DNA from 3 places in the Pseudomonas sp. MOIL14HWK12:I2 genome. Region 2 is predicted to be linked to each of the others. Evidence: predicted binding sites of a transcription regulator. Region 2 holds the regulator's gene; each other region holds the start of a gene.
What was found. Region 2 encodes FliA, which starts transcription of late flagellar genes. Its sites were predicted from a motif close to CTAAAGTTTNNNNNNNNNNNGCCGNTAA; they were not measured.
Positions count from the first base shown of each region.

Region 1: the regulator FliA is predicted to act here: its motif matches at 1,914-1,941, upstream of PSK12I2_RS0119860 (methyl-accepting chemotaxis protein).
Region 3: the regulator FliA is predicted to act here: its motif matches at 3,682-3,709, upstream of PSK12I2_RS0121010 (methyl-accepting chemotaxis protein).

Region 1 covers NZ_KI783313.1:761,879-768,374, forward strand. The annotation lists gene PSK12I2_RS0119840 (cytochrome ubiquinol oxidase subunit I) at 1-229, shown strand, start outside; gene cydB (cytochrome d ubiquinol oxidase subunit II) at 240-1,379, shown strand; gene cydX (cytochrome bd-I oxidase subunit CydX) at 1,403-1,519, shown strand; gene PSK12I2_RS0119855 (cyd operon YbgE family protein) at 1,500-1,802, shown strand; gene PSK12I2_RS0119860 (methyl-accepting chemotaxis protein) at 2,020-3,981, shown strand; gene PSK12I2_RS0119865 (methyl-accepting chemotaxis protein) at 4,495-6,456, shown strand.
Region 2 covers NZ_AZOA01000009.1:172,360-178,855, reverse strand. The annotation lists gene flhF (flagellar biosynthesis protein FlhF) at 1-1,157, shown strand, start outside; gene fleN (flagellar synthesis regulator FleN) at 1,250-2,080, shown strand; gene fliA (RNA polymerase sigma factor FliA) at 2,077-2,817, shown strand; gene PSK12I2_RS0107915 (chemotaxis response regulator CheY) at 2,905-3,279, shown strand; gene PSK12I2_RS0107910 (protein phosphatase CheZ) at 3,299-4,087, shown strand; gene PSK12I2_RS0107905 (chemotaxis protein CheA) at 4,114-6,357, shown strand; gene PSK12I2_RS0107900 (chemotaxis response regulator protein-glutamate methylesterase) at 6,440-6,496, shown strand, end outside.
Region 3 covers NZ_KI783313.1:1,022,718-1,029,213, reverse strand. The annotation lists gene PSK12I2_RS0121020 (cupin domain-containing protein) at 1-395, opposite strand, end outside; gene PSK12I2_RS0121015 (AEC family transporter) at 492-1,400, opposite strand; gene PSK12I2_RS0121010 (methyl-accepting chemotaxis protein) at 2,025-3,650, opposite strand; gene PSK12I2_RS0121005 (RidA family protein) at 3,981-4,373, shown strand; gene PSK12I2_RS0121000 (hypothetical protein) at 4,548-5,147, shown strand; gene PSK12I2_RS0120995 (hypothetical protein) at 5,372-5,770, shown strand; gene PSK12I2_RS0120990 (bifunctional diguanylate cyclase/phosphodiesterase) at 5,825-6,496, opposite strand, start outside.

The sequences.
Region 1 (6,496 bases), on a different contig from region 2:
CCTGTCGGCCTCGACCCTGGCCCCAGCCGACCTCTGGGGTTCCATCGGCGCCCTGGTCACCTTCTACACCCTGCTGCTGATCGTGGAGCTGTACCTGATGATCCGCTTCGCCCGCCTCGGCCCGAGCAGCCTGCATACCGGCCGCTACTTCCATGAACGCGCCGCCCAGGTCGGCGACGCCCTGCGCCAGGCCGCGGTGGCCAAGCCCGCTGCCCCGGCCAACGTCTGAGGAGACCGCCATGTTCGACTATGAAGTCCTCAAGCTCATCTGGTGGGTGCTGATCGGCGTGCTGCTGATCGGCTTCGCCCTCACCGACGGATTCGACATGGGGGCCATGATCCTCATGCCCCTGATCGGCAAGACCGACAAGGAACGCCGCGCCGCCATCAACAGCATCGCCCCGCACTGGGACGGCAACCAGGTGTGGTTCATCACCGCCGGCGGCGCCCTCTTCGCTGCCTGGCCGATGGTCTATGCCACCGCCTTCTCCGGACTCTACTGGGCGCTGCTGCTGGTGCTCTTCGCCCTGTTCCTGCGCCCGGTGGGCTTCGACTACCGCAGCAAACTGGACAACACCCGCTGGCGCAGCGCCTGGGACTGGGGCCTGTTCACCGGCAGCCTGGTTCCGGCGCTGGTGTTCGGCGTGGCCTTCGGCAATCTCTTCCAGGGCGTGCCCTTCCAGCTCGACGACACCCTCAGATCCACCTACAGCGGCAGCTTCTTCGCCCTGCTCAACCCCTTCGCGCTGCTCTGCGGCGGGGTCAGCCTGGCCATGCTCTGCGCCCATGGCGGCAGCTGGCTGATGCTGCGCACCCACCAGGCCCTGGGCGAGCGCGCCCGCCGCGCCACCGGCCTGTGCGCCCTGCTGCATCTCGCCACCTTCGGCCTCGCCGGCGTCTGGCTGGCCCATGGCATCGACGGCTACGTGCTGATCAGCCAGGGCGATCCGGGCACCGCCCTGAATCCGCTGCACAAGGTGGTGGCAGCCGGCAACCCGGGCTGGCTGGCCAACTACCATGCCCAACCGCTGACCCTGATCGCCCCGGTCGTGGCTGTACTCGGCAGCGTCCTCGCGCTGCTGGGCAGCAGCTGGCGCCAGGCCGGTCTGGCCTTTACCGGCACGGCCCTGGCCATCGTCGGCACCCTCGCCACCGCCGGCTGCGCGCTGTTTCCCTTCGTGCTGCCGTCGAGCCTGGATCCGGCCTCCAGCCTGACCGTCTGGGACGCCGTCTCCAGCCACAAGACGCTGGGCATCATGTTCGTCGCCGCGGCCCTCTTCGTGCCGCTCATCCTCGCCTACACCCTGTGGAGCTACGTCCGCATGTGGGGCAAGGTCGATGACCGCTTCATCGACGCCAACCCCCACGGCCTCTACTGATCAGCCTCTCAAGGAGACACGCCATGTGGTACTTCACCTGGATCCTCGGTGTCCTGCTCGCCGCGAGCTTCGGCATCATCAACGCCCTCTGGCTGGAAAGCACCCGGGAGCTGGACGTCCATGACGACGCCGAATGCTGAAGCCCTGCCCCGCGTCCACCCGCTGGGGCGGACGCTGTCCCTGCTGCTGGCGGCGCCCCTGGCCCTGCTGCTGCTGATCCACCCCGGGCTGATGCTCGACGCCAGCGGCCACTACAGCCATCCGCTGCTGATGGCGGTGATGCTGGGCGTGTCCGCCGGACTGGTCCACGGCGTCGGCTTCGTGCCGCGCCTGTGGCTCTGGCGCTTGGTGTTCGGGCCGGCGGTGGGCTGGCCGCTGCTGGTGCTCGGCTACGCCCTGCTCTTCAGGGCGCAGCTGGGCTGATCGATGTCCGACCCTAGCGCCCGGCCTCCCCGGGCGCAGCACGCACCACCCGGCGTACCGCCTGACATACAGCCTGGCGCACCCTCACTCGCACCACTGATTAACCTGACTATAAAGGTTCGTCCCGGGGTGCCGACATAACCGCAATCGACCTCGCCCACGACGGCTGATCGCTTTGCCGCCGGCGCCCCTGCTGACCGCCTCAGAGAAGTCCACCATGCTCAGGAATGCCCCCCTAAGTACCAAGCTCCTGCTGATCCTGCTGCTGCCGCTGGCTGGCTTCCTGGTGATCTCCGGCCTCTACACCGCCGACCGCTACGAAACCTTCAAGGACATGGAGCACACGGTCACCGCCAGTGCCACGGCGCAACGCATCAGCGCCGTGATCACCAGCCTGCAACGCGAACGCGGCGCCAGCGGCGTCTTTCTCGGCAGCGGCGGCAAGTCGATGCAGGACAAGCTGAAGACCTTCCGCCAGGACAGCGACAACGCCCATGGCGAACTCAAGACCCTCGCCAGCGGTAGCGATGCAAACATCCAGGCCCTGCTGCGTGCCCTGGACGGTCTGCCGGAGCTGCGCACCAAGGTCGACGGCCTGGCGCTCAACAGCACCCAGTCCGGTGCGGCCTACACCGACCTGATCAAGACGCTGATCGGCTATACCCATTCGCTGGAAGCCGGGGTCGACGATCCGGCCATCCTGCGCGCCCTGGGCGCCCTCAATCTGTTCGTCGAGATGAAGGAACGCGCCGGTCGCGAGCGGGTGCTCCTGGGTCTGGCCTTCAACCAGAATCGCTTCGACGCCAGCCTGCTGTCGCGCTTCGCCCGCAACCTGGGCGAATTCTCTGCCTATGCCGACGCCTTCCAGCGCAAGGCCACGCCCGAGTTCATCCGCCAGCTCGACGACACCTTCAAGCAACCCAGCGCCCAGGAAGTCAGCCGCCTGCAGCAACTGGCCTTTACCGTTCCCCTTGGCGACGCCCTGGGCGTCAAGCCGGAGGACTGGTTCAACCTGGCCACCCAGCGCATCGACCTGATGGGCAAGGTGGAGGCGGACCTCGGCGCCAGCGTCGGCGCCCAGGCCGAGCAGGCCCGCGCCAATGCCAGTCGCGACCTCTGGATCACCCTGGGCCTGGTACTGCTGGTGCTGGTGGCCGTCTCGGCGCTGGCCTGGGTGATCATCCGCAACATCAAGCAGGCGGTCGAACAGGTCAATGGCACCCTCACCCGCCTGGCCACCCGTGACCTCACCGCCCGTTGCGCCTATCAGGGCAAGGACGAGTTCGGCACCATCACCGGCAACCTCAACCAGATGAGCCAGGAGCTAGGCCAGGTGATCCAGGAGATCGGCGCGGCCACCGTCCAGGTCGCCACCGCTGCCGAGGAGGCTTCGGCGGTCGCCATCCAGACCAGCCAGAACGTCGCCCAGCAGCGCCTGGGCACCGATCAGGTGGCCACCGCCATCGCCGAGATGAGCGCGACGGTCAAGGACGTCGCCCGCAGCACCACCGAAGCCGCCGAGGGCTCGCGCCAGGTCGAGGGCAACACCAGCCAGGGTCGTCGCGAATTGCAGGCCACCATCGGCCTGGTGCAGGGGCTGTCGGTGCAGGCCGAACGGACCTCGGACATCATCGCCGAACTCAAGCACGAGAGCGATGCCATCTCCTCGGTGCTGGACGTGATCCGCGGCATCGCCGAACAGACCAATCTGCTGGCTCTCAACGCCGCCATCGAAGCCGCTCGCGCCGGTGAGGCCGGGCGTGGCTTCGCCGTGGTGGCCGACGAGGTTCGCTCCCTGGCGCAAAAGACCCAGCAATCCACCGGCAGCATCCAGCAGATGATCAATAATCTGCAGACCGGCTCCGACCGCGCCACCCAGGCCATGCAGGAAACCCTGAGCCAGGTGCAGACCGGCGCCAGCAATGTGGTTCGCGCCGGCGAGCTGCTGGGCGAGATCGCCGAGGGCGTGACCCTGATCAACGACCGCACCATCCAGGTCGCCTCGGCCGCCGAACAGCAGAGCCAGGTCGCCGAAGAGATCAGTCGCAACGTCAACGACATCAACGACCTGGTGATCCAGGTCAGCGCCGGTGCCGAGCAGACCGCGGTCACCAGTCGCGAACTGGCGCGCCTCGCCGAACAGCAGCAGGCGCTGGTCGGCCGCTTCCGGGTGGCCTGACCCCACCCAGGCACTCGATGGCCAGCGAGGAGGACAGCTCCAGGTCCCCCTCTCTGGCCATCCGCTGCAAGTTCGCTCTTCCCGCGCCCGCTATCCTCTCCCGCCTCCGCGCCTCCCCGCGTTGCCCTGTCGTTGGGCTTGGTCGCCCTTCGGCACTGCCCAGCCTGCCCCCAACCCGGAAGTCAGTGCTCTGTACCGAGTTCTACCGTCTGCCCCGGCTTGATCCTTCCACCGCAGGCCTTTGCCGCCATTGCCCTTCAGCCTCGGTGGCGACTCCGCGGTTCCAGACGAAGCAGGGAATCGGCAAGCAACACCCACGAACCGCTCTAGCACGCTACTTGCAGACATTACAGCCGGTCATGCGCGCGCATCCGCTACCCGGGTATTTCCGCAAGCAACAGTCAGGCTTTGCGCAGCGGAATCCTTTCCGGCGATGCCTGCGCGGTGACCTCTCATGGAACCGATCCCTCGCGTCCCAGCAAGCGCGAGGGTCATCTATAGAAGGACTGACCGATGCTGAAGAACGCCGCCCTGAGTACCAAGCTGCTGCTGATCCTGCTCCTGCCCCTGACCGGCTTTCTGCTGATTTGCGGTCTCTTCCTCAAGGAGCGCTACCAGACGCTGGAGAATCTCGATCACACCGTGACCGCCAGCGCCACGGCGCAAGACGTCAGCACCCTGATCACCTACCTGCAACGCGAACGGGGCGCCAGCGGCGCCTTTCTCAGCAGTGGCGGCACGGCCGTGCGTGACGACCTGCGAACCTATCGCCAGGACAGCGACCAGGCCCAAGGCGCCTTGCGCGCCCGGGTGGCCAGCGACGATACCGCCCTGCAACCCGTGCTGAAGCTCCTCGACGGCCTGCCCGGGGTGCGCACCACCGTGGACGGCCTGACGATCAGCGGTACCCAATCCAGTGCCGCCTATACCGAGATGATCCAGGCATTGATCGGCTACAACAGCAAGCTCGAAGCCGAAGTCGAGGATCCGGCGATCAAGCGCGCCCTGAATGCCCTGAATCTGTTCGTCGAGATGAAGGAAAGAGCCGGCCGCGAGCGCGCGCTGCTGGGGATAGCCTTCAGCAGGAATCGGCTGGAATTGCCGCTACTGGTGCAGATCGCACGCAATCTCGGCGAATTCACCGCCTACGCCGACGCCTTCAGGCAGAGGTCCGCGCCCGAGGTCGTCCAGCGATTCGAGAACCTCCTCAAGCAGCCCGGTGCCCTGGAGCTGGCGCAGTTGCAGCGGCGCGCGCTCTACACGACGCCGGGTAGACCGCTGAATGTGCAGCCGGACACCTGGTTCGACCTGGCCACCCAGCGCATCGATCAGCTGGGCACCCTGGAAACGGAGCTGGGCGCCAGCATCATCGCCACCACCGAACAGCTACGCGCCGGCGCCAGCCGCGATCTCTGGACCACCCTCGGCCTGATGCTGGTGCTGCTGGTGGCCGTTTCGGTGCTGGCGTGGCTGGTCATCCGCAACATCAAGCAGGCGGTCGAACAGGTCAACGGCACCCTCAACCGCCTGGCGACCCGCGACCTCAGCGCCCGTTGCGTCTACCAGGGCCGGGACGAATTCGGCACCATCACCGGCAACCTCAATCTGATGAGCCAGGAACTCGGCCAGGTCATCCAGGAGATCGGCGCGGCCACCCAGCAGGTCGCCACCGCCGCCGAAGAAGCCTCGGCGGTCGCCATCCAGACCAGCGAAAACGTGACCCAGCAACGCCTGGGCACCGATCAGATGGCCACCGCCATCGCCGAGATGAGCGCCACGGTCAAGGATGTCGCCCGTAGCACCAGCGAAGCCGCCGAGGGCTCGCGACAGGTGGAGGCCAGCACCCGCCAGGGTCGCCACGAATTGCAGGCCACCATCGGCCTGGTGCAGGGACTGTCGGTGCAGGCCGAGCGCACCGCGCAGATCATCACCGAACTCAAGCAGGAGAGCGACGCCATCTCCCTCGTGCTGGACGTGATCAATGGCATTGCCGGGCAGACCAATCTGCTGGCGCTGAATGCGGCCATCGAGGCGGCGCGCGCCGGTGAGGCCGGTCGCGGCTTTGCCGTGGTGGCCGACGAGGTACGCTCCCTGGCGCAAAAGACCCAGCAATCCACCGGCAGCATCCAGCAGATGATCAGCCGCCTGCAGAGCGGCACCGACCGCGCCGCCCAGGCCATGCAGGAGACCCTCGGCCAGGTGCAGACCGGCGCCGGCAACATGCTCCGCGCCGGCGAATTGCTCAGCGAGATCGCCGAGGGCGTGACCCTGATCAACGATCGCAATATCCAGGTGGCCTCGGCCGCCGAGCAGCAGAGCCAGGTCGCCGAAGACATCAGCCGCAACGTCAGCGACATCCATGAGCTGGTCATCCAGGTCAGCGCCGGTGCCGAGCAGACCGCGGTCACCAGTCGCGAACTGGCCCGCTTGGCCGACGCCCAGCAGTCATTGGTGGGGCGCTTCCAGGTGGCCTGAGCCCCGCGCCGGCCGCTGTACGGTGGAAAAGCCGCCCCTC
Region 2 (6,496 bases):
TGCAGGCGGAGTTGCGCAAGACCCATGCGAAGATCGCCCAGGCCCATGCCGACCTCAGCATCCGCGCGCCGGGCGTGCCCTCGGCCGCACCCAAGGACAAGCAGCTGCTCGGCGCCATCAGCGCCGCCGACAGCCGCCGCGAGCCGGTGATCGCCCCGCCGCGTGCGCCCCAGCCGGCCGCTGCCGCCCCTGCCGCCAGCGCCGCGCCGGAAGACCGTCGCGCCCTGGAAGCCATGCGCAGCGAACTCAGCGGTCTGCGTGAACTGCTGGAAGTCCAGCTCGGCTCCATGGCCTGGACCCAGGTGCAGTCCACCCGTCCGCAGCAGGCCGGCCTCTGGCGTCGTCTGCAGCGCATGGGTCTGCCGGCCGATCTGGCCCGCCACCTGCTCGACAGCGTCGCCAAGATCCAGGACCCGCGCCATGCCTGGCGCATGCTGCTGGCCAACTTCGCCCAGCTGGCCAAGACCACCGATGCCAAGATTCTGGAGGAGGGTGGTGTCGTCGCCTTCGTCGGTCCGGCCGGCATGGGCAAGACCACCACCCTGGCCAAGCTCGCCGCCAGCTACGTGCTCAAGTACGGTCCCCAGAGTCTGGCGCTGGTCAGCATGGACAGCTTCCGCATCGGTGCCCAGGAGCAGATCAAGACCCTTGGCCGCATCCTCGACGTGCCGGTGACCCTGGTCGACCCGGGCCAGTCCCTGGCCCAGGCGCTGGCACCCCTGGCACGCAAGCGCCTGGTGCTGATCGACACCGCGGGCATGCCCGCCAATGATCCGGCGCTCAAGGTGCAGCTCGAAGCCCTGGCCAACCGCCAGCTGAAAATTCGCAACTATCTGGTATTGGGTGTCACCAGCCAGAGCCAGGTGCTCAAGGCGGCCTACCACAGCTATCGGCGCTGCGGCCTGAGCGGCTGCGTGCTGACCAAGCTGGACGAAGCCGCCAGTCTCGGCGAGGCCCTGGGTCTGGCCATCAGCCAGCGCCTGCCGGTGGCCTACATTGCCGACGGCCCGCGCATCCCGGACGACCTGCATCCGGCCCGCAGCCACCAGCTGGTGAGCCGCGCGGTGAGCCTGCAGGCCCCCGAGGAACCGAGCGAAGAAACCATGGCGGGCATGCTTGCCGGCCTGTATCAGAGCAATGCCCGCCGCGCCGGTTAGCGCAGACGAACGGTAGTGGTGCATCGCATGCCTGGGCACGCCAAATGCACTTGGTCTAAAGTGTGACGGATTTCAATCAAAGGTATCAGGCAATGGGTAGCATGCATCCCGTCCAAGTCATAGCGGTCACGGGCGGTAAAGGCGGTGTCGGCAAGACCAACGTGTCGGTCAACCTGGCCTTGGCCCTGGCCGATATCGGGCGGCGCGTCATGCTGCTCGACGCCGACCTGGGCCTTGCCAACATCGACGTTCTGCTCGGCCTGTCGCCCAAGCGCACCCTGGCCGACGTCATCTCCGGCGAGTGCGAGCTGCGCGACGTGCTGCTGCACGGCCCGGGCGGCATCCGCATCGTCCCGGCGGCCTCGGGCACCCAGGCGATGGTCAATCTGACGCCGGCCCAGCACGCCGGTCTGATCCAGGCCTTCAGCGACATCAGCGAAAACCTCGACGTGCTCATCGTCGATACCGCGGCCGGCATCGGCGACCAGGTGGTCAGCTTCGTTCGCGCCGCCCAGGAAGTCCTGGTGGTGGTGTGCGACGAGCCCACCTCCATCACCGATGCCTACGCCCTGATCAAGCTGCTCAATCGCGACCATGGCGTCACCCGTTTCCGGGTCCTGGCGAACATGGCGCTGACGCCCCAGGAAGGTCGCAATCTCTTTGCTAAGCTGACCAAGGTGACCGACAGATTCCTGGATGTCGCCCTCCAGTATGTGGGCGCCATTCCGTTCGACGAGGCGGTGCGCAAAGCCGTGCAGAAACAGCGCCCCGTGTTCGAAGCCTTTCCGCGTGCCAAGGCCTCGCTGGCCTTTCGTGCGGTAGCTCAGAAAGTCGATGGCTGGCCGTTGCCCGCCAATCCGCGCGGCCATCTCGAGTTCTTTGTCGAGCGCCTTGTGCAACCAGCCATCGGTACCCACGCATGACAGCATCCAGCGGGCTTCGCATGTACAGCAAAACCTCGGAACGTACCCAGCAGGAGCAACTCATCAACCGCTATGCGCCGTTGGTGAAACGCATCGCCTACCACCTCCTGGCGCGATTGCCTGCCAGTGTGCAGGTCGAGGACCTGATGCAGGCCGGCATGATCGGCCTGCTGGAGGCCTCGCGCAAATATGACGCCGGCAAGGGTGCCAGCTTCGAGACCTACGCCGGCATCCGCATCCGCGGCGCCATGCTCGACGAGGTCCGCAAGGGCGATTGGGCACCACGCTCGGTGCACCGCAACACGCGCATGGTCACCGACGCCATTCGCGCGGTGGAAGCGCGCACCGGTCGCGACGCTAAAGATTCCGAAGTCGCGGCCGAACTTAAATTGAGTCTGGATGAGTACTACGGCATCCTTGGCGACACCATGGGGAGTCGCCTGTTCAGTTTCGACGACCTCATGGAGGGTGGTGAGCATGGGCTCGAGGAGAGCGGTTCGCATGAACTCGAACCCGGTCGCGGTCTGGAGGACGAGCGCTTCCGCAAGGCCCTGGCCGACGCCATCGCCAATCTTCCGGAGCGTGAACGTCTGGTGCTCTCGCTGTATTACGACGAGGAACTCAACCTCAAGGAAATCGGCGAGGTGCTGGGCGTGAGCGAGTCACGCGTCTGCCAACTTCACAGTCAATGCGCGGCACGCCTGCGGGCGCGGCTGGCGGAATGGCGTTCGCGTTAACCGGCTGGTACTCAGGCTACTACGATTGCTTAGACGCGCCTTGCGGCGTGTGTGCGGATTAGGACGGAGGTCGACTTGGACAAGAACATGAAAATCCTCATCGTGGACGATTTTTCCACGATGAGACGCATCATCAAGAATTTGCTGCGCGATCTGGGATTCACCAACACCGCCGAAGCGGACGACGGCAACACCGCGCTGCCGATGTTGCAGAGCGGCAACTTCGATTTTCTCGTCACCGACTGGAACATGCCCGGCATGACCGGCATCGACCTGCTGCGCCAGGTGCGCGCCGATGCGCGCCTGAAGACCCTGCCAGTGCTGATGGTGACCGCCGAAGCCAAGCGCGAGCAGATCATCGAAGCCGCTCAGGCCGGCGTGAACGGCTATGTGGTCAAGCCTTTCACCGCCCAGGTGCTGAAAGAAAAGATCGACAAGATCTTCGAGCGGGTGAACGGCTGAAGAAAGCCGCGGGGACGTTATGGATCAGCTTGGCTCCAACAGCTTCAGCGACTTCGAGTCGAATCTCAAACAGCACGCCCAAGAGCTGGTGAAATGCCTGGAAAGCGGCGATTTCACCCAGGCCGTGCACGTCATCAATGAACTCAACCAGTTGCGCGATCGGGGTCTCTACCAGGAAGTCGGCAAGCTGACCCGCGAGTTGCACAACGCCATCGTCAACTTCGAGATCGATCCGCGCGGCATGGCCGGCGAAGAGGTCTCCCAGATCAGCGATGCCACCGATCGTCTCTCCTACGTGGTGAAGATGACCGAGAACGCCGCCAACCGGACCATGGATCTGGTGGAGGAGAGCGCCCCGCTGGTAGGCAACTTCGGCGACGAAGCCCGGGCCGTGCATGCCGACTGGAAGAAGTTCATGCGCCGGGAAATGGGCGCGGACGAATTCCGCGAGCTGGCCAAGCGCGTCGACGCCTTCCTCAGTCACAGCGAGAGCAGCGCCGAGCAATTGTCGGCCAAGCTCAACGACATCCTCCTGGCGCAGGACTACCAGGACCTTACCGGTCAGGTGATCAAGCGCGTGGTCAATCTCGTCGGGCAGATCGAGAAAGACCTCGTCAAGCTGGTGATGATGGCCAGCCAGGTCGATCGCTATACCGGCTTCAGTCACGATCACACCGCGCTGATCGAACAGAATCGAAAAGAAAAGACGATGAAGGGTGAAGGTCCGCAGATTCATGCCGATAAGCGTGAAGACGTCGTGGCCGCTCAGGTCGACGTCGACGATCTTCTATCCAGTCTGGGCTTTTGACCCAGACCCTCTTGGGGAGTGCAGGAATGAGCTTCGACGCCGATGAAGAGATCCTCCAGGATTTCCTGGTAGAGGCCGGCGAGATTCTCGAACAGTTGTCCGAACAATTGGTCGAGCTGGAAAGCCGCCCGGATGACATGGATCTGCTGAACGCCATTTTCCGTGGCTTCCATACCGTAAAGGGCGGTGCCGGTTTCCTGCAGCTCCATACCCTGGTCGAGTGCTGCCATATCGCGGAAAACGTTTTCGACATCCTGCGCAAGGGCGAACGCCGCGTGGATGCCGAGCTGATGGATGTGGTGCTGCAGGCACTGGATTCCGTCAACGAGATGTTCGGTCAGGTCCGTGAACGCGAAGAGCCGACCCCGGCCTCGCCCGAATTGCTGGCGGCCCTGGCCCGCCTGGCCGAGCCCGCCGGCAGTGCGCCGGCGCCGGCTGCGGTTGCGCCCGTGGCTGCCGCTCCGGCAGTGGTCGCGGAACCGGCTCCGGTCGCCGCTGCGGCGGCCGAGCCGGAATTGAGCGATGCCGATTTCCAGAATCTGCTCGATGCCCTGGGCAGCGAGCCGAGCGCGGCAGCGGAAACGCCGGCAGCCGCCGGTGGCGACGACATCACCGATGACGAATTCGAAGCCCTGCTCGACCAGCTGCATGGCAAGGGCAAGTTCCAGGAGGCGCCGGCCGCCGCGCCAGTTGCCGCTGCGGCCCCTGCCGCGGCCGCGCCCGGTGGCGACGACATCACCGACGATGAATTCGAGGCCCTGCTCGACGAATTGCACGGCAAGGGCAAGTTCGTCGCCAGCGAAGCCGCGGCACCCGTCGCTGCAGCCCCGGCCGCAGCGGCTCCGGCAGCCGCAGCGAGCGGTGACGAGATCACCGACGACGAATTCGAATCCCTGCTCGACGAATTGCATGGCAAGGGCAAGTTCAGTGGTCCCGCGGCAGCCGCGGAAGCGGTAGCCGCTCCGGTGGCCGCTGCGCCGGCACCGGTGGCCGCACCTCAGCCGGCGGCTCCCGCGCCTGCGCCGAAGCCGGCGCCGGTGGCCGAGGCCGCGGTGCCCAAGCCGGCAGCCGCCGCGCCTGCCGAGCGTCCCACCAGCGAGGCGGAGACCACCGTGCGGGTCGACACCGCGCGGCTGGACGAGATCATGAACATGGTCGGCGAACTGGTGCTGGTGCGTAACCGTCTGGTACGCCTGGGCCTGAACAGCGGCGACGAAGCCATGGCCAAGGCCGTGTCCAACCTCGACGTGGTCACCGCCGATCTGCAGACCTCGGTCATGAAGACCCGGATGCAGCCGATCAAGAAGGTCTTTGGTCGCTTCCCGCGCCTGGTCCGCGATCTGGCGCGCAGCCTGAAGAAAGAGATCAATCTGGAACTGGTCGGTGAAGAAACCGACCTGGACAAGAACCTGGTCGAGGCCCTGGCCGATCCGCTGGTGCACCTGGTGCGCAACGCGGTCGACCACGGCATCGAAGGACCGGCCGAGCGTGAAGAGAACGGCAAGTCCCGTGCGGGGCGCGTAGTGCTCTCCGCCGAGCAGGAAGGCGACCATATCCTTCTGTCGATCTCCGATGACGGCAAGGGCATGGACGCGGATCTGCTGCGCAACAAGGCCGTGGAAAAAGGTCTGCTCGACCGCGACGCGGCCGATCGCCTGACCGAGACCGAGTGCTTCAACCTGATCTTCGCCCCGGGTTTCTCCACCAAGGCCGAGATCTCCGACATCTCCGGTCGCGGTGTGGGCATGGACGTGGTCAAGACCAAGATCAGCCAGCTCAACGGCACGCTGAACGTCTTCTCGACCAAGGGCCAGGGCTCCAAGATCGTCATCAAGGTCCCCCTGACCCTGGCGATCATGCCGACGCTGATGGTGATGCTGGGCAACCAGGCCTTCGCCTTCCCGCTGGTCAACGTCAACGAGATCTTCCACCTCGACCTGTCCCGCACCAACGTGGTGGACGGCCAGGAAGTGGTGGTGGTGCGCGACAAGGCGCTGCCGCTGTTCTACCTCAAGCGCTGGCTGGTGCCCAATGCGGCCCATGTGGAGCAGGGGGAGGGGCATGTGGTGATCCTCTCGGTGGGCACCCAGCGCATCGGCTTCGTGGTCGATCAACTGGTGGGCCAGGAAGAGGTGGTCATCAAGCCACTAGGCAAGATGCTGCAGGGAACGCCTGGCATGTCCGGGGCGACCATCACCGGCGACGGCCGCATCGCGCTCATCCTCGATGTGCCCAGCATGCTCAAGCGCTACGCCCGTCGCGGGCTCTGAGTCGGTCGGGTACGAGCGGCGTCGGGCCCGTGCCCGGCGCCATCGGGTGGCCTGCGCCGCCCAAGGTTAGGAGTTTCAACGTATGCCGGTAAAAGTACTGGTGGTGGACGATTCCGGCTTCTTCCGGCGTCGGCTCAAG
Region 3 (6,496 bases), on a different contig from region 2:
CAGGCGGCGGTATGGGGGACGAAGCGCAGGTCGGCGTCGGGTTCGTAGATGACATAGGCACGACGCCAGGGCTCGTCGCCGAGCAGCTTCCAGCGGTGCCCGGAGCCGGTGTCGTCCTGGGCCAGCAACACGTCGCCGGGCCGCAGCACGAAGGTCTGGCCCGACTTCACCTCGAATTCCAGGGTGCCGGTGAGGGTGATGACAAATTGGGGCTGCGGGTCCTGGTGCCAGGCGAAGGAGCCCCCCGCGGTGGTTTCCTGAAAGGACAGTTCGGTGACCGCGATCGGCAGTCCCGACGCCTTGCCGTGCAGGCCTTCGCCCAATTCCAGATGGCCTTCCTCGAACAGCGAATCACCCTCGCTGCCGGTCCAGAGCCGTACACATCGAATAGCCATTTCCGTCTCCTGAAGCCTGGGTGAGTGATCGGAGTGGGCGGATTTGCCGGATGGCACAGGGCATCCGCCAGGCCCTGAATGCGGGTGCGCCGCCTGCTACAGGTGGGCGGCCAGCACGATACCCAACGCTATGCCCGGGATGGCCAGCAGGGTGCTGAACAACACGCTGCGCGCCGCGTCCTCGCTGTAGACGCCATGGGCCATGGCCAGGGTGGGCGCTGCCGTGGCGGCAGGCAGCACGCCGAGCAGGAACACCTGCTGGAGCAGCTCGCCCTGCAGGCCGACGGCTAGGCCCACAGCGAGCATCACCAGCGGTTGCAGCAGATTCTTCAGCCCCAGGTTGAGGACGATGTCGCGATCAAGGCTCGGCCGGATGCCAGACAGGATCAGGCCCAGGGTGAACAGGGCAACGCCGCCGGCTGCCCGGCCGATCTCGTCCGTCGCCGACACCAGCAGCTGCGGCAGCCGGATACCCAGCAGCGCGCAGGCGAGGCCCAGCAGGGGCAGCAGTACCAGGGGCTGACGCAGGGCCTTGCCGAGCGCCTGGCGCGCGCCGCCGCCGCTCAACAGCACCAGCGACAGCGGGAGCACCAGCAGGGTGTAGATCAGGTTGCCGACGATCACCGCCAGCACGGCGGAGGGGCCGACGGCAGCGATCAGGACGGGCGGCCCGCAGTAGGCCATATTGGGAAAGGACACCGTGATGGCGCGCATGGTCGCTTCGCGCCAAGTGTGCCCGCCCCGGTAACGACCGAGCAGCAGACCCAGCAGCCAGATCCCGATCAGGCCGGACGCCAGGGTTGCCACATAGGGCAGGTTGAGAATCTGCTCGGGACGGGTTTTGGCGGCGGCGAGCAGCAGCGCAATAGGCAGGGCGAAGGTGACCACGAAGGTGGCGAGAGGCTTGCTCGCCGTCTGTTGCAGGATGCCCCAGCGGCCGGCGCACCAGCCCAGGGCCGTGACGAAGATGATGGGGGCGAGTGCCTGAGAAATGGTTTCGATCATGGCCGCTGCCTCGCCGTCACGGAGATAGGAAGCGCATTGCCAGAGTGCCTTGGATCAGCAAATGAACGGCTTGACATCCGAAACTCCCAATTCCGCGTAAGGCTGTCGGTAGTGGAGGAGGGCAAGGCGGTGTAGGCACGCACGCAGGTAAGCGATACAACGGGCTCCGCTGCGTTTGAAAGGCTCTACAAAGACCCTCTGCCTTTTCTAGGATGGCAAAGGGACACATTCGTTTACAGGGATAAATGACCGTTCGTCTGAATTAGACCTTGGTCTAATTCCAATGCTAGGCGGATAGGTATTGCACCGTATGACGGCCAGGCCGGGACGACTTAGGGCGTTACGCAGGCCGTCTAGATGGCTCCGGGGTCCTTGACGCTGCGTTCCGCAGAGCTAGAGGTCCAGGAGTCAGGTTGGCGCGCTCTGCCGATCACGGCGACGCCGTCCTCTCACTCGAACGACGTCATCGTTACTCCGTCCTAGCGCTCGCTCGGTACGGCTCGGAGCCCGTCGAGTATCACCCGGATCGGGTCGTACTCGACGGGTCGCAACCCTGCGTCAGACTGCCGGCCGGTTGCCGACAGGACCCGGGAGGGGAGGTGGTATCTTGAGGTTCGGCGACATCTACACGCGGAATCGCCGAATCTGCCCATTCAGCTCAACCGCCAGTTCAGACAGCTGCTGGCTGGCGGCGCGGGTCTGTTCCGCGCCGGTCGCCGTCTGGACCGACAGATCGCGGATCCGTACCAGATTGCGGTCGACCTCGCGGGCCACCTGCGCCTGTTCTTCCGCGGCACTGGCGATCACCAGATTTCGCTCATCGATACCCGACACCGACTGGGCGATGGTCTCCAGGGCGCCACTGGCGGCCTGCGCTTGTTCGCGGGTCTGGCGCGCCTGGTCGGCACTGGTCAGCAAGGCATTCACGGTCTGGCCGGTGCCGTGCTGGATGCTGCCGATCATCTTCTCGATTTCGCGCGTGCTGTCCCCGGTACGCTGGGCCAGGCCCCGGACCTCATCCGCCACCACCGCGAAGCCGCGACCGGCATCGCCTGCCCGCGCGGCCTCGATGGCCGCATTGAGCGCCAGCAGGTTGGTCTGCTCGGCCACCGAGCGGATGACGTCGAGGACCTGGCTGATATTGCGGGTCTGTTCGGCCAGCTCGCGAGCGCGATCGCTGGCGCTCATCACGTTGTCGGTCAGGGTCTCGATCGCAACCAGGGTATTGCCCAGCTGCTGCTGGCCGTCACGCGCGCTGGCCGCGGCCTGGCGCGAATCGGTGGAGGTGGAGGTGGCGTTGCCGGCCACTTCCTCGACCGCCTGGCTCATCTCGGTCACCGCGGTGGCGGCCATCTCGATCTCGCTGTTCTGCTGCTGCAGGCGGTTGGCGCTCTCCTGCATGACGGCGGTCATTTCCTCGGCGGCGGAGGCCAGCTGGGTGGCCGACTGGCCCAGATGGCCCAGGGTGTCGCGCAGATTGGTCTGCATCTGCTGCATGGCCTGCAGCAGTTGGGCAGCCTCATCGTGACCACGGGCGTCCAGGGTCTGGGTCAGGTCGCCGCTGGCAATGACCCTGGCCGCGGCCACCGCGGTGGCTATGGGGTAGGTCAGGCTGACCGTCATGCGCCAGGCCAGCAGGAGGGTCAGGCCCAGCGCGAGGCCGATGGACAGCCAGGTGATCGTCTTGGAGTGGCTATAGGTGATGCCCGCGTCCTCGGTGGCCGCCTTGACGTCCTCCTGGTTCACCTTGCGCAGGGCCTCGGTACTCTCGTTCATCTTGGCGCCCAGTTGGGCCATGGCCGCCTGCACCAGGGCCCGACCTTCTTCCACCTTGCCGGCGGCGACCAGATCGGCCAATTGGTTGACGTTGTTGAGGTAGTCCCGGTGGACCTGGCGCAGGGTCTCGAAGGCCTGGCGCTCACGGTCGGAGCTGACCATGCCGGCATAGCGGCCGAAGGCGTCGGCGACCTCGCCACTGATGCTCTCGATCTTCTTGCGCGTGTTGGCGACGGTAGCGGCATCAGGTATGGCCAGCAGGCGCAGCACCTCGATGCGGGTCCGGGCCAGTTGCAGGGCCAGGTTATCGGCTTCCACGATCCCCGGGATGCTGCTCGTTTCGATCACCAGACTCTGGTCCCTGATCTGCGCCATCTGGGTGATGCCGAAAATACCCAGCCCGGCTACCAGCAAGGCGAGGAGGCCGAAGCACAGCAGGCTGCGGGTGGCGATGTTGAACGCGCGAAGGGTCATATCCATGTACCGGTTGAGGAGTGTGAGAAACGTAACGGCAATAATCACGCTAACTTGAGAGAAACCTGTCTAGGACGCTGGTTTTAGCTGATTTTGGCTTTTTAGGCTTGAGTCGGAGCGGCCGGTACGCGCGCCCCGCCGAAAGCGACAGTCGTCTGCGGGATGAGTGGCCCTGACCGTATTCGCCTCTCCTTGCGCGGTCGTCACCTCGGGCGGCTGGAGCGGGGCTTGAGCGAACAGGCGCTCTACATAGCCCAAGAAAAGGCTGGACTAGGCGGCGGAACGCCAAGGTTGTTAGCCTGAGCTTTCCGTGGCCGTGGGCGCGAAACAATGACAGACCGCCAGTTGATCATCCCTGACAGCATGAGCCGGCTCGTGGAGCGTGCGGGTTATGTCCCCGCCGTGAAGGTCGGCAAGACGCTCTATTGCGCAGGGCAGGTGGGCCGCACGCCGGACCTGGAGGTTATCGAGGACCCCGAGCAGCAATTCCGGGCGGCCTGGGAAAATCTTCGCACTGTACTGGCCGCGGGTGGCTGCACCTTCGAGGACGTGGTCGAGCTGACGACGTTCCACGTCGACCTGCCCAGGCACATGCCGGTGTTCAGGCGCGTGAAGGATGCGCTTTTTCCCAGGGGGACGTGCGCCTGGACCTGCATCGGCGTCGCCGAACTGGCCCATGCCGGACTCCTCGCGGAAATCAAGTGCATCGCCGTGCAGCGCTAGACCTGGCCGACTGCGGCCAAGCATCCCGGTTGCCTTTGTTCTTGCAGCACCTCACTCAGCACGGCAAGGCTGGTGAGGGCGTCGGAAGACCCCGCTGCTCGGCCTGCTGAGCGCGGTCTCCGCGAGCGGAGTTGCTGCGTCCTGGCTGCCTTGAAAGCGCAGCGGTCTCCTCGCGTGAGCGACCCTTCCTGTCGCGCGATCGGCATTGCCGGCAGAATGCCGGTTGCGGCATTCGACTGCGCGGCCCACGAGCGCGATTCTTCAACCGATTCAGGAAGCACTGAGATGCGGGCAGATGGCAGTGAAACGTCAACGAATTACCTCTTGCTGGGCTATGTCGATGCCGAGCTGTTGGCCCTGTACCAGGCCGGGATAGTGCCCACCCTCGAACTGGCGCGCACCCAGGCGGCGTTGACTGCTAAGGGTCAGGGCGAGGGGACAGCGGTAGCTCTATACGTCCAGCAGGACGCTGCGCCCGAGCCCGGGGACAAGCCGGGCCCGAGCGAGTCCGCTCGGCCGAATGAAGCGGGAGAACCTCAGCCCAATCCTTCGCTGGAAACCCTGGCCCGCCATTTCGCTGCAGGCCACGCGGACGCCTGCGAATGGCCGACCCCTGGCGGCTCCGAGCCACAGCTGGAGCTGCCTGACGACGGGGGAGACTACTCGGCACAGGAGCGGCTCGAAGCCATTCACCTGGCGCTGGCCGCGCTCGAGGCCGAAGAAGAAATCAGCGTTCCGCTGCTCAAGCAGGTACCGGCGAAGTCAGCACCCTGAGGTCCTCCTGAGGCGAGTTGTCGGTCTGTCGAAAGGCGCTCAGGCAGATTCGTACCCAGGCCGCCTCTGACTTGCCGGAACCAGGGCCGTTGGGCACTCATTGCGCACCCAGGGCTTGCTGCAGGAAAAGAGGTGGTGGCAATTAGCCATGCACGCGGTTAAGGTTAACAACCCTAACCTCAGTCTGTGTCATTCTAAGCGCCTTCTCCGCCGTTTCTTGCACTATGACCGCCTCACGAAGACCTCCTCGCGGTGCAGGCCGCACGGCCAAGCCCGATTCCCTCCGCGCTGCTCATGAGCAGATCACCCGCAACAGCGGCACCCTCGCCGATATCGCCAACCTGATCGAGATGGAAGGCAAGGCCAGGCCCGGGCGTGAGCAGCCTGCGCCCGCCACGCGCTCCCGTTCCGACGCCGGCAACCCGGCAGCGGCGTCCAAGGCCAAGGCGGCCGGGCAGACCGACCCTGACCACTTTCTGGTGCAGCCCGTGTTCGGGATACCGTTGGTGGCGCTGCTGGTCTGCGCCCTGATCCTGGGCGCCGCCGTGGGGGTGCCGCTCGGCGTGGTCACCTACGGGACCGCGCTCTACACGGCGGTCCTGGATAGCCTGGCGATCTTCTAAACGGGCCGGTGGCCGCTCTGCAGGCTGCCGTCATGGGCGGCCAGCGGCTGGGCCTCAGGCTTCCAGGGACGCCATCAGCTGCAATTGCTGACCGCTCGGCGCGGCCGCCGGCCTGCCCAGCAGATAGCCCTGGGCGAGCCGGACCCCCAGCTGCTGCAGCAGCGCCAGTTGTTCCGGGGTTTCCACGCCTTCGCAGAGCACCTCCAGCTTCATGGCCTTGCCCAGCAGCAACAGGGAGCTCAGCACCTCGCCGCGCTGTTCCTCATCCTGGATCGCCAGGATCCGCCGATCGATCTTGATCAACTGGAAGGGCAGTTCGAGGATGGGGCCCAGGCCGGCGAAGCCGCTGCCGAAGTCGTCCAGGGCCATGCGGATGCCCAGCAGCTGGAGGAGGGCGAAGGACTGGCGGGTCCGGGTATCTATGACCAGTTCCACCCCTTCGGTGACTTCCAGCACCAGACGATTCGGCGCCAGGCGCGAGAGTCTGAGGGCCGCGGACACCCGCTCGTGCAGCATGGGATCGGCGAATTGCAGCGGCGAGAGATTGATGGAGACGCTCAGGTGCGGGGGCCACTGACTGGCCGCGAGACAGGCCTCCTTCACCACCCATTCGCCCAAGGCGATGATGAAGTTGCCCTGTTCGGCCAGCGGGATGAACACCTCGGGCGAGACCAGGCCCAGGGTTGGGTGCTGCCAGCGCAGCAACGCCTCGTAACCCGTCACCTG